Regions from separate parts of the Leucobacter muris genome, predicted to be linked through region 3. Evidence: predicted binding sites of a transcription regulator. Region 3 holds the regulator's gene; each other region holds the start of a gene.
What was found. The regulator HrcA, encoded in region 3, represses chaperone genes, less so after heat shock. The targets are predictions, from matches to a motif close to TTNGCACTCGNNNNNNNCGAGTGCNAA.
Positions count from the first base shown of each region.

Region 1: the regulator HrcA is predicted to act here: its motif matches at 2,234-2,260, upstream of groL (chaperonin GroEL).
Region 2: the regulator HrcA is predicted to act here: its motif matches at 2,438-2,464, upstream of Leucomu_RS11115 (Hsp20/alpha crystallin family protein).

Region 1 is NZ_CP035037.1:2,445,697-2,449,602, reverse strand. It holds gene Leucomu_RS11465 (heme/hemin ABC transporter substrate-binding protein) at 1-1,006, shown strand, start outside; gene Leucomu_RS11460 (LytR C-terminal domain-containing protein) at 1,239-2,015, shown strand; gene groL (chaperonin GroEL) at 2,334-3,906, shown strand, end outside.
Region 2 is NZ_CP035037.1:2,384,575-2,388,480, forward strand. It holds gene Leucomu_RS11110 (bifunctional alpha,alpha-trehalose-phosphate synthase (UDP-forming)/trehalose-phosphatase) at 1-2,284, opposite strand, end outside; gene Leucomu_RS11115 (Hsp20/alpha crystallin family protein) at 2,537-3,007, shown strand; gene Leucomu_RS11120 (hypothetical protein) at 3,083-3,310, opposite strand; gene Leucomu_RS11125 (dihydrofolate reductase family protein) at 3,534-3,906, shown strand, end outside.
Region 3 is NZ_CP035037.1:1,520,782-1,524,687, forward strand. It holds gene hemW (radical SAM family heme chaperone HemW) at 1-545, shown strand, start outside; gene hrcA (heat-inducible transcriptional repressor HrcA) at 730-1,767, shown strand; gene dnaJ (molecular chaperone DnaJ) at 1,838-2,935, shown strand; gene Leucomu_RS07165 (16S rRNA (uracil(1498)-N(3))-methyltransferase) at 2,942-3,709, shown strand; gene Leucomu_RS07170 (histidine triad nucleotide-binding protein) at 3,770-3,906, shown strand, end outside.

The sequences.
Region 1 (3,906 bases), 920 kb from region 3:
CGAACCCGTCGAGCTGCCGCCCCTGAGCGAGATCACCCCGCTCGAGGACCCCACCGCCTACGAGGGGCCCACGACCGCGCTGGTCGGCGGTCCCAGCATCCCACCGCTCGCGGAGGAGCCCGAGCAGCAGCTGCCCGCCACCGTCACCTCGCACGACAACTCGGGCGACACCGAGGTGACCGTGACCGACAACTCGCGCATCGTGCCGCTCTCGCTCAGCGGCTCGATCGGCGAGCTCGTCTACGCGTTCGGCCTCGCCGACCGCATCGTCGGCCGCGACATCTCTACGAGCTTCCCAGGCTCGGACGACATTCCCGTGGTCACGAAGGACGGCCACTCGATCGACGCCGAGGGCGTCCTCGCGCTCAACCCCAGTCTCATCATCACCGACGGCAGCATCGGCCCGACCGACGTCGTGCTGCAGCTGCGGGAGGCCGGCATCCCCGTCGTCACCGTCGATCGCGCCGTCGACGCCGAGGGCAGCTTCGCCACCGCGCAGCAGGTGGCCGACGCGCTGGGCGTCGGAGCCGCCGCCCCCGATCTCATCGACTCGCTGGGCCAGGCCATCGCCGACAAGGAGGCCGAGGTGCAGCGGCTGCTGCCGGCCGACGAGTCGAAGCTGCCGCGCGTCGCCTTCCTCTACGTGCGCGGCACCGCAGGCGTCTTTTACCTCTTCGGCGAGGGCAGCGGTATCGACTCGCTCATCCGCTCGGTCGGCGCCGTCGACGTGGCCGCCGAGATCGGCTGGGTCGGCGAGAAGCCCATGACCGAGGAGGCGCTGATCGCGATGAACCCCGACATCATCATCGTGATGACGAAGGGACTCGAGAGCGCCGGCGGCGTCGACGGCCTGCTGCAGGCGCAGCCGAGCATCGCCCTCACCGAGGCCGGGCAGCACCGGCGCATCATCGACGTCGACGACTCCGTGCTGTTCGCGGGCGGCACCCGCATCCCGGACGTCATCGACGGGCTCGCGCGCGCCATCTACGCGCCCGACTCGCTGTAGGCGCCGCGAAGCGTCGCCGCGAGCGGCGGCTCAGGGTCGCGCCTCGTGCCTGAGGAACTGTCAGGAAGCGGCAGGGTACTCTAGTGTGTGTCTCAGCCGGATCGGACGTGGTTCCGCCATCCTGCGCGAGGTGCGGGCCGCAGGATCTCGTCGGGAGATCGCGGGGTTCGCGAGTTCGCGCGAACCGACGCGAGCTGAACTGAAGCAGGTGGACGACCGAACGGGAGCAGGGTTGGCGCAGAAGAACGAAGGCACGAGCACGCCTCGTGGCGCGCGCCAGGACTACCCCGAGGATCGCTTCGACCGCATACCCCGCAGCGGTCGCGTCGGCGCCCACCGCATCACGGCCCGGCCCCGGTACGTCTGGCAGTACCTGGTCGCCGCCCTGCTCGGCTTCGCCCTGCTCACCACCGTCGGAATCGCGATCGTGAGCGGGCTCGGCAACGTCGGCAAGTTCACCGGCGACCGGCCCGCGACGACGTCGAACGCGCCCAGCACGCCCGACGCGGTGCTCGACCCCACGGCCACCGTCGCCGTGCTCAACGGCACCGAGATCCCGAATCTCGCCGCCGCGCTCGACCAGCTCATCACGCAGCAGCAGTGGGGCACCATCCTGTTCAGCGGCAGCGCCGCGGCGAGCGACGTGCAGATCTCGGCGGTCTTCTACTCCGACTCGGCCGATGAGTCGGCTGCAGCCGGCCTCGCGGCCGAGCTGGGCGGCATCTCGACGTACCAGACCGAGGAGTACCAGCAGTACGGCGCACGCCTCATCGTGCTGCTCGGCGGCGACTACGCCGGCCCCGGTCTCGACGAGGCGCAGGCGCTGACCGGCGGATCCGCCCCCGCAGAGGAGGTGCAGATCGACCCCGAGACGGGCTACCAGATCGACCCGACGACCGGGCAGCTCATCGATCCCGCCACCGGCTGGCTGATCGATCCCGACACGGGCTGGCCCGTCGATCCGGAGACCGGCGCGCCGGTCGATCCCGCGACCCTGCCCGCGGAGTGAGTCCGGCGGGCGAGACCGCCCTCCGCTCGCGCGTACCCGCGCTCCCTGCTTGATCCGCGCACTCGTGGCGGCTTCGCGCTCAGGTTTCCCTGTGCGTGCGGCTTCCCCGTGCGCTCGCATGCAGGGTGCCCCGTGCGCGCACGGGGTCCACTCGGCTGTGTTCGCTCCTCGCGAGCATCCCTGCTTGCACTCGCCATGCTTGAGTGCCAAGATTGGTGTTAGCAGTCGATTCGACTGAGTGCTAAACATCCGTGCGTCGGTGCCCGGCGCCGGCACGGAGCCCACCATCAGTAAAGACGTCCGGGAGGGGCGAAATACATGGCAAAGATCATTGCATTTGATGAGGAAGCGCGTCGTGGGCTCGAGCGGGGTCTCAACACCCTCGCCGACGCCGTCAAGGTGACGCTCGGCCCGCGCGGCCGCAACGTCGTCCTCGAGAAGAAGTGGGGCGCCCCCACCATCACCAACGACGGCGTCTCGATCGCCAAGGAGATCGAGCTCGACGATCCCTACGAGAAGATCGGCGCCGAGCTCGTCAAGGAGGTCGCCAAGAAGACCGACGACGTCGCGGGCGACGGCACCACCACCGCCACCGTGCTCGCTCAGGCGCTCGTGCGCGAGGGCCTCCGTAACGTCGCCGCCGGCAGCGACCCGATCGCCATCAAGAAGGGCATCGAGAAGGCCGTGGCCGCCGTGTCGGCCAAGCTCCTCGAGAACGCGAAGGAGATCGAGACCACCGACGAGATCGCCGCCACCGCCTCGATCTCGGCTGCCGACGAGCAGATCGGCCAGCTCATCGCCGAGGCCATCGACAAGGTCGGCAAGGAGGGCGTCGTCACCGTCGAGGAGTCGAACACCTTCGGCACCGAGCTCGAGCTGACCGAGGGCATGCGCTTCGACAAGGGCTACCTCTCGGCCTACTTCGTCACCGACGCCGATCGCCAGGAGGCGGTCTTCGAGGATCCCTACATCCTCATCGTCAACAGCAAGGTCTCGAACATCAAGGACCTGCTCCCCGTCGTCGATCCCGTGATCCAGTCGGGCAAGCAGCTCCTCATCATCGCCGAGGATGTCGAGGGCGAGGCGCTCGCGACGCTCGTGCTCAACAAGATCCGCGGCATCTTCAAGTCGGCCGCCGTCAAGGCTCCCGGCTTCGGCGACCGCCGCAAGGCCATGCTGCAGGACATCGCGATCCTCACCGGCGGCACCGTCATCTCCGAGGAGGTCGGCCTCAAGCTCGAGAACGCCACCCTCGACATGCTCGGCAGCGCCCGCAAGGTCATCATCACCAAGGACGAGACCACCATCGTCCAGGGTGGCGGCGACGAGGAGCAGATCCAGGGCCGCGTGGCTCAGATCCGCCGCGAGATCGAGTCGACCGACAGCGATTACGACCGCGAGAAGCTGCAGGAGCGCCTCGCCAAGCTCGCCGGTGGCGTCGCCGTCATCAAGGCCGGCGCCGCGACCGAGGTCGAGCTCAAGGAGCGCAAGCACCGCATCGAGGACGCCGTGCGCAACGCGAAGGCGGCCGTCGAGGAGGGCGTGCTGCCCGGCGGCGGTGTCGCGCTGATCCAGGCCGGCAAGGACGTGTTCGACTCGCTCGAGCTCTCGGCCGACGAGGCCGTGGGCGCGAAGATCGTGCGCGCCGCCATCGAGGCTCCGCTGCGCCAGATCGCGCAGAACGCCGGCCTCGAGCCCGGCGTCGTCGCCGATCGCGTCGCCAACCTGCCCATCGGTCACGGCCTCAACGCCGCGACCGGCGAGTACGGCGACCTGGTCGCGCAGGGCATCCTCGATCCCGCCAAGGTGACCCGTTCGGCGCTGCAGAACGCCGCGTCGATCGCTGGCCTCTTCCTCACCACCGAGGCCGTCGTCGCCGACAAGCCCGAGC
Region 2 (3,906 bases), 860 kb from region 3:
TGATGATGCCGGTGCGCAGTTCGGCGAGCAGCGCGAGCACCGCCGTGGCGGTCTCGGGATCCGGCACGCGCTCCACCGCGGCCGTCGCGCCGTCTCCCACCTTGATGCCCAGGTCGTCGTGGCCCAGCGAGGTGAACACGTCCTCGTCGGTGACGTCGTCGCCGAGGAACAGCACGGGCGCGTTCGGCAGTGCCGCGCGGATGCTGCGCAGCACCGATCCCTTGTTCGAGTCGCGCACCGAGAACTCACGCACCTGCTTGCCCTCGCGCACGTGCATCTCGGCCGCGAGCCCCAGCTCGACGGCGGCGGCCATCAGCTCGTCCGCCTGCTCGGAATCGGCCACCTGGCGCGTGTGCACCGCGATCCCGAACGGCTTGCGCTCCAGACGCACCCCCGGCTCGCCGCCCAGCACGCGCTCGAAGCGGCGCGCGATCCGCTGCAGGCGCTCGTGCTCCTCATCGGTGAGCGGGCTGCCGAGCGGCGGCGCCTCCCCGGCGCCGGCGACGGCGCCGACGTCGAGCCCCGTCAGCTCGGAGCCGTGCGAGCCCGACACGATCCAGCCCTCGCTCTGCAGTCCGGTCTCGGCGAGCCCCTCGAGCGAGCGGCCCGTCAGCACCGCGACGTAGGTGTCGGGCGCACTGCGCAGCACCTCGAGCGCTTGACGCGCCCGGGGCAGGATCCGCGCGTCCTGCGGCCGGGGCACGATGGGCGCGAGCGTGCCGTCGAAGTCGCTCGCCACGATGAGCTGCGGGAGCGCGGCGAGGCGCCGCACCCGGTCGTCGATGCTGCGCGGCACGAACGCCGTGCTGACCTGGATCGGCTCGGTGCGGTGCCCGGTCTGGCTGGGGCGCTGCGACTCGGCGGCCGCGCGAACCGCGCCCAGGTAGCCCGTCGCCCAGTGCGCCACGTCGTTGTCGTAGACGGTGCGCCGCAGCGAGCGCATCCGTCGGCGCTGCTCCTCGCGCGGCATGTGCGCGGCGCGCACGATCGCGGCTTTGAGCCCCTCGATGTCGTGGGGGTTGACGAGCAGCGCGTCGCGCAGTTCGTCGGCCGCGCCCGCGAACTCGCTCAGCACCAGCACCCCCTGCTCGTCGGCCCGGCACGCCACGTACTCCTTCGCCACGAGGTTCATGCCGTCGCGCAGCGGTGTGACGAGCAGCACGTCGGCCGCGAGGTAGAGGGCCACCATCTCGTCGCGGGTGTGTCCGCGGTGCAGGTAGACGAGCGGCGCGTGCCCGATCGAGCCGTGCTCGCCGTTGATGCGCCCCACCGTGAGCTCGACCTCGTCACGCAGCTGCCGGTAGGCGTCGACGCGTTCGCGGCTCGGGCTCGCGACCTGCACGAACACGATGTCGGCGGGGTCGATCTCACCGTCGCCGAGCAGCTCGTCGAACGCCTTGAGGCGGTGGCGGATGCCCTTCGTGTAGTCGAGCCGGTCGACGCCCAGCATGACCGTCTTGGGGTTGCCGAGCTCGGCGCGGATCTCCCGCGCGCGCTGCTGGATCTCGGGGCGGGCGGCGACCTCGGCGAAGGCTGCGGCGTCGATCGAGATCGGGAACTCCTGGGCGAGCACCGTGCGCGACGGATGGTCGGCGGTGCCGGGTACGACGATCGTATTGCCGAGGGCGGGCACCCGGGTGAAGCGCTCGGCGGTCATGCGGAAGGCGACCGCGTCGGTGACCTGCTGGAACCCGATCACGTCGGCGCCGAGCAGCCCCTCGACGACGCTCTTGCGCCACGGCAGCTGTGCGAAGAGGCGGCTCGGCGGGAACGGGATGTGCAGGAAGAACGCGATCGTGAGGTCGGGGCGCAGTTCGCGCAGCATGGCGGGCACGAGCTGCAGCTGGTAGTCGTGCACCCACACGATCGCTCCCCGCGCGGCCTGCTCGGCGACGCGCTCCGCGAACCGCTGGTTCACCCGACGGTAGCGGTCCCACCACACGCGGTGGAAGTCGGGGCGCGCGATCACGTCGTGGTAGAGCGGCCACAGCGTGCCGTTCGAGAAGCCCTCGTAGTAGAGCTCGATGTCGTCTTCGCTGAGTTCGACGGGGGCGAGGCGCATCGATCCGATCTCGAAGGGCTCGAGCTGCTCGTCGGCGGCGCCGACCCACCCGACCCAGAGGCAGCCGAGCTGCTCGACGATGGGCGCGACGGCGGTGACGAGCCCCCCGGGCGAGGTGCGCCAGGAGGTCGATCCGTCGCTCGCGACCACGCGGTCGACGGGAAGTCGATTGGAAACCATGACGAGCTCGCGACCGCCCGTCATGTCCTGCATTTCGGTCATGGCACCCCCTGCGACTCTGTGTTCGCAGTCTAACGAGCGCGGGTCACGGTTCGCTGCCCATTGCGGCTCGGGATCGCGCGATGATAGGCGCCCACGCACCCGGGAGAGGATCCGTCCTCACCCGCCGGCTCGTTTGCCCTCAGCGAACGCCTCTTAGCACTCCCACCTCGAGAGTGCTAATCTACAAGCAGGTTGAGTCGCATCGACTCAACTTTCGAACTCCGTATCGCCAGATGAGAGAAAGGTGCGAACATGGCAAGCTACAACCCCCTCCGCGACGTGGAACGCCTCGCCGACGTGCTGCTCAGCGAACCGCTCCGCGGCCCCCGGCAGATGCCGATGGATCTCTATCGCGATGGCGACCACTACCTGCTGACGGCAGACCTCCCCGGCATGGATCCCGGCTCCGTCGACATCGACGTGGACGGGCAGCTCCTCACGATCCGAGCCGAGCGCACCCTGCCCGACGCCGAGAACGTGAAGTGGATCACCCGCGAGCGCACCGCCGGCAGCTTCCTGCGCCAGCTGAGCCTGGGCCAGGGCATCGACACCGAACGCATCAGCGCCAGCTACGACAACGGGGTCCTGTGCGTCACGATCCCGGTCAGCGAGCGCGCGAAGCCGCGCAAGGTGGAGGTCATGACCGGCGGAGCCGGCGAGACGCCGCAGACCATTCAGGCCTCCGATCCCACCCCCGCGCAGCTGGAGAACAGTCCGGCCTAAGCGCGAGGCACACGAACGAGGGCTCCGCGCCCGCTCTCTTCGAGCGGACGCGGAGCCCTCGTCGTTCAGCGGCGGTCAGTCGACGGTGGTCCGAGGCTCCTGCGGCTGCTGCCATCGCTCGTCGTCGGTGACGTCGCGGGCGGCGTCCACCTCGCCCCGCCCCGTCTCCTGGGACGGCTCGCCACCGGGCTCACCGCCCGCCCCGGCCGCGGACTCGGCGTCCGATCCGGTGTTCGTCTTCTCGACGACCTCCTCGGCGCGCTCGGCGCCCTCCTCGACCGCGCGCGGCATCTGCTCGTCCATGGTGCCCTCCTCCTCATGATGCGTCGTCTCTCCAGACTGCGCCCGCGGCGCCGGGCCTTCCAGGGGTGGCGCGACCGGGCACGATCATCTAACCTGCGAGTGCGCCACCCGAGCACACGACCCCCGGTTCGCACCGGGCTTCGAGGATTCGCCTGGCGACGGCAACCGCCCGACACCCACGACCCGGGATCGGCTCGGGATCGCACGAGCCTCTGGAGGGGTCATGGTCCGCACTCGCGTGCACAATCAGTTCGTATCGCTCGACGGCTACTCGGCCGGAGAGTACGTGACGTTCGATCAGCCGATCGGAGACGCCAGCCGTCTCTTCGGGTGGTTCGACGGCCGCGTCATCGAGGGGGTGCACCGGGTGCAGGAGCCGGTCACCCTCGACCGGGCGCTGTTCAGCATGTGGGGACAGGGCATCGGCGCCGAGATCATGGGCCGCCGCAAGTTCGGCCCGCAGCAGGGGCCATGGCCGGACGACGGCTGGCGCGGCTGGTGGGGCGAGCAACCGCCCTTCAAGACGCCCTGCTTCGTACTCACCCACCACCCGCGCGAGCAGATGGTGTTCGAGAACGGCACGAGCTTCCACTTCG
Region 3 (3,906 bases):
AGCTGGCGGCCCAGATCCGTCGCGGCGAGGTGCCCGAGCCGGACGAGGACCTGCACGCCGAGATGTACGAGCTGGCCGACGCCCGCTTCGCCGCGGCCGGGTTCTCGTGGTACGAGATCAGCAACTGGTCGCGCACGGCCGGCACCCGCTCGCGCCACAACCTCTCATACTGGACGGGCGAGGACTGGTGGGCCGCGGGCCCCGGTGCGCACAGCCACGTCGGCGGGGTGCGGTGGTGGAACGTGAAGCACCCGGGCGCCTACGCGCAGCGCATCGAGGCGGGCGTCTCGCCCGCGCACGCCCGGGAGACGCTGAGCGGCGACGCGCGACGGGAGGAGCGGGTGCTGCTCGAGACTCGGATCGCCGACGGCCTGCCCGCCGACGTGCTGCGGGCCGAGGAGCGCCGCGCGATCCCGCAGCTCATCGCCGACGGGCTCATCGACGGCCGCGCCGCGATCGCGGCAGCGGGCCGAACCGCGCGCGTGGTCCCCACGCTGCGCGGGCGACTGCTCGCCGACACGGTCGTGCACCGCCTGCTCGGCTGACGGCTCGGGGCGCCGGCGCGTCCGGGATCACGGGACTGAACCGCGGCTCAGATCCGCGCCCGCGGCGCCGGCCCCGCTCGCTCGGGGGTTCGCCGAGGGCGTGAGTCGCTGCCGACGGAGCGGCGGGGCCTGCGGTAGACTTGGCACTCTGAGATGGTGAGTGCCAAGAAGGGGGTGCGGTCACATGGTGTCCGAGCGCAGCCTGGCGGTGCTGCACGCGATCGTGAGCGACTACGTCTCCTCGAACGAACCCGTGGGATCGAAGGCCATCGTCGACCGGCACAGCTTCGGCGTCTCCGCCGCCACCATTCGCAACGACATGGCGCTGCTCGAGGAGGACGAGCTGATCGCTCAGCCGCACACCTCCTCGGGTCGCGTGCCCACCGACAAGGGCTACCGCCTGTACGTCGACACGCTCGCCAGGATCCGCCCGCTCAGCGCGGCGCAGCGATCCGCCATCGAGCGCTTCCTCGGCGAGTCGAGCGACCTCGACGACGTGATGGCCCGCACCGTGAGGCTGCTCGCGCAACTCACGAACCAGGTGGCCGTCGCCCACTACCCGTCGCTGCGCCGCACCGTGGTGCGCCACATCGACCTCGTCGCGATCGGCGAGGACCGGGTGCTGTGCGTGCTCATCCTCGGCAGCGGCGTGGTCGAGCAGCAGGTGGCCTGGCTGCCCGCATCGCAGGTCACCGAGGCGTGGGTGCACGGGCTGCGGCAGCGGATCGCCGAGACGGCGGTCGGGTCGGACGTCGAGACGGCGGCCACCGCGGTCGCAGACCTCATCGAGCGGGTCTCCGAGTGGGCCCAGCCCGACGAGGCCGAGCTCGTGCGTCGGGTGCTCTCGGTGGTCGGCAGCCAGCTGCAGGCCAATCGCAGCGAACGCATCGCCGTCGCCGGAGCGGCCAACCTGTCGCGCCCGGGCGAGTTCGCGGGCTCGCTGCCGGTGGTGCTCGAGGCCATCGAGGAGCAGGTGGCGCTGCTGCGGCTGTTCGGCGAGCTCGCGCACGACGGGCGCGACGTCTCCGCCTCGATCGGGCGCGAGAACGCGCCCTACGGCCTCGCGGCCACCTCGGTGATCGCGTCCAGCTACGAGCAGGAGGCCGACTCGGTCTCGCGTCTCGGCGTGCTGGGGCCCCTGCGCATGGACTACGCCGGCAACATCGCGGCCGTGCGCGCGGTCGCCCGCTATCTCAACCGCTTCCTGGGCGAGGAGCAGTAGCTCGGCGGGGCGCCCGCCCCGTCTCGCCCGGTCGTCATTTTCACCGAACAACACCCCTGAGGAGCACAACGTGGCCGACCACTACGAGACCCTCGGCGTGCCGCGCGAGGCGACGCCCGAAGATATCAAGAAGGCCTACCGCCGGCTCGCGCGCGAGCTGCACCCCGACGTGAACCCGAGCGACGACGCCGCAGAGCGCTTCAAGGACGTCACCCACGCCTACGACGTGCTGAGCGACCCCGAGCAGCGGCAGCGCTACGACATGGGGGGCGGCCAGGGCGGCGCCGCCGGCTTCGGCGACATCTTCGAGACCTTCTTCGGGGGAGGCTTCGGCGGCGCGCAGCGCGGCCCCCGCCCCCGCTCCGAGCGCGGCGACGACGCGATGATCCGCGTCGACGTCTCCCTCGAAGACGTGATCTTCGGCGTGCAGCGCGACATCACGGTCAACACGGCCGTGCTGTGCGAGGTCTGCCAGGGCAGCTGCTGTCAGCCGGGCACCCACCCGGTGACCTGCGACGTGTGCGGTGGCCAGGGCCAGGTGCAGCGCCAGGTGCGCTCGCTGTTCGGCAACGTCGTGACGATGCACCCCTGCGGCAGCTGCCACGGCTACGGCACCGTCATCGAGCACCCCTGCGTGGAGTGCGGCGGCAAGGGCCGCGTGCGCGAGCGCCGCATGATCCCCGTCGACATCCCCTCGGGCATCGACACCGGCACGCGCCTGCAGATGCGCGGCGGCGGCGAGGTCGGCCCGGGCGGCGGCCCCAACGGCGACCTGTTCATCGAGTTCCGCGTGATGCACCACGATGTGTTCAGCCGAGACGGCAACGACCTGCTCTGCACGATGCAGGTCTCGATGACCGACGCGGTGCTCGGCACCGCGGCGAAGCTGCAGGCGCTCGACGGCGAGGTGGAGGTCGAGGTCGCACCGGGCACCCAGTCGGGCGACGTGCTCACGGTGCGCGGGCGCGGCATCCAGGCGCTGCGCAGCACGAACCGCGGCGACCTCAAGATCGCCGTGCAGGTGAACACCCCCACCAAGCTGTCGAAGCGGGAGCAGGATCTCGTGCGCCAGCTCGCCTCGCTGCGCAGCGACGAGCCGCCGCACCTCGGCGAGTTCCAGCAGGGCTTCTTCGGCAAGCTGCGCGACCGTTTCTTCCGCCAGGGGTAGCGGTCGATGGCCAACCTCTACTACCGCGAGGATCTCGCGGCGGGGCAGCTCGCACCGGGCGCGCTCGTCGAGGTGACGGGCGACGAGGCGCGCCACGCGGTACGGGTGAGCCGGCTGCGCCAGGGGGAACGGATCCTCCTGGGCGACGGCGCAGGCACTCTCGGCGCGGGGGTAGCCGAGCAGGTGGCGAAGGATCGCTTCGCCGTGCGCATCGAGCGGGTGGAGGCGGCGCCCGAGCCGACGCAGCGCCTCGTGCTCGTGCAGGCGCTCGCCAAGGGCGACCGCGACGAGCGCGCGGTCGAGCAGGCCACCGAGTTCGGCGTCGACGAGATCGTGCCCTGGCAGGCTGCGCGATCGGTGTCGCGCTGGGATGGCGCGGGCGGCTCCGAGAAGTCGGCGAAGGGCGTCGCGAAGTGGGCGCGGGTCGCGCGCGAGGCGTCCAAGCAGTCGCTGCGGGCGCGCGTGCCGCGGGTGGCGTCGCCCGTGTCGTTCGATGATCTGTGCCGCATGGCGACGGCGGCCGACGCGGAGGTCGTGGCGCTGCATCCGCGGAGCGGGCGGCGCCTCGTGGCGTGGGCCGGGGGAGCGGCGGCCCGCTCGGCGCAGCGGATCGTGCTCGTCGTGGGCCCCGAGGGCGGCTTCGCCGATGGCGAGCTCGACGCGCTCGAGGCGGCCGGCGCGAGTGCGCTCGTGCTCGGGGACACGGTGCTGCGCACATCGTCGGCCGGCCCGGCAGCGCTCGCGGTGCTCGGCGCGGCCCTCGGGCGCTGGTAGCGCGTGCGAGTGTCGGCGGCGCACGCCCGGCTCTCGGCGGCGCGGCGTTAGACTGGACCCATGGCACAGGACACCATCTTCGGCAAGATCGCCTCCGGCGAGATCCCGGTCGAGATCCTCGCGGAGACCGAGCGCGTCGTCGCGTTCCCCGACATCGCGCCGCAGGCGCCGGTGCACATCCTCGTGATTCCCAAGAC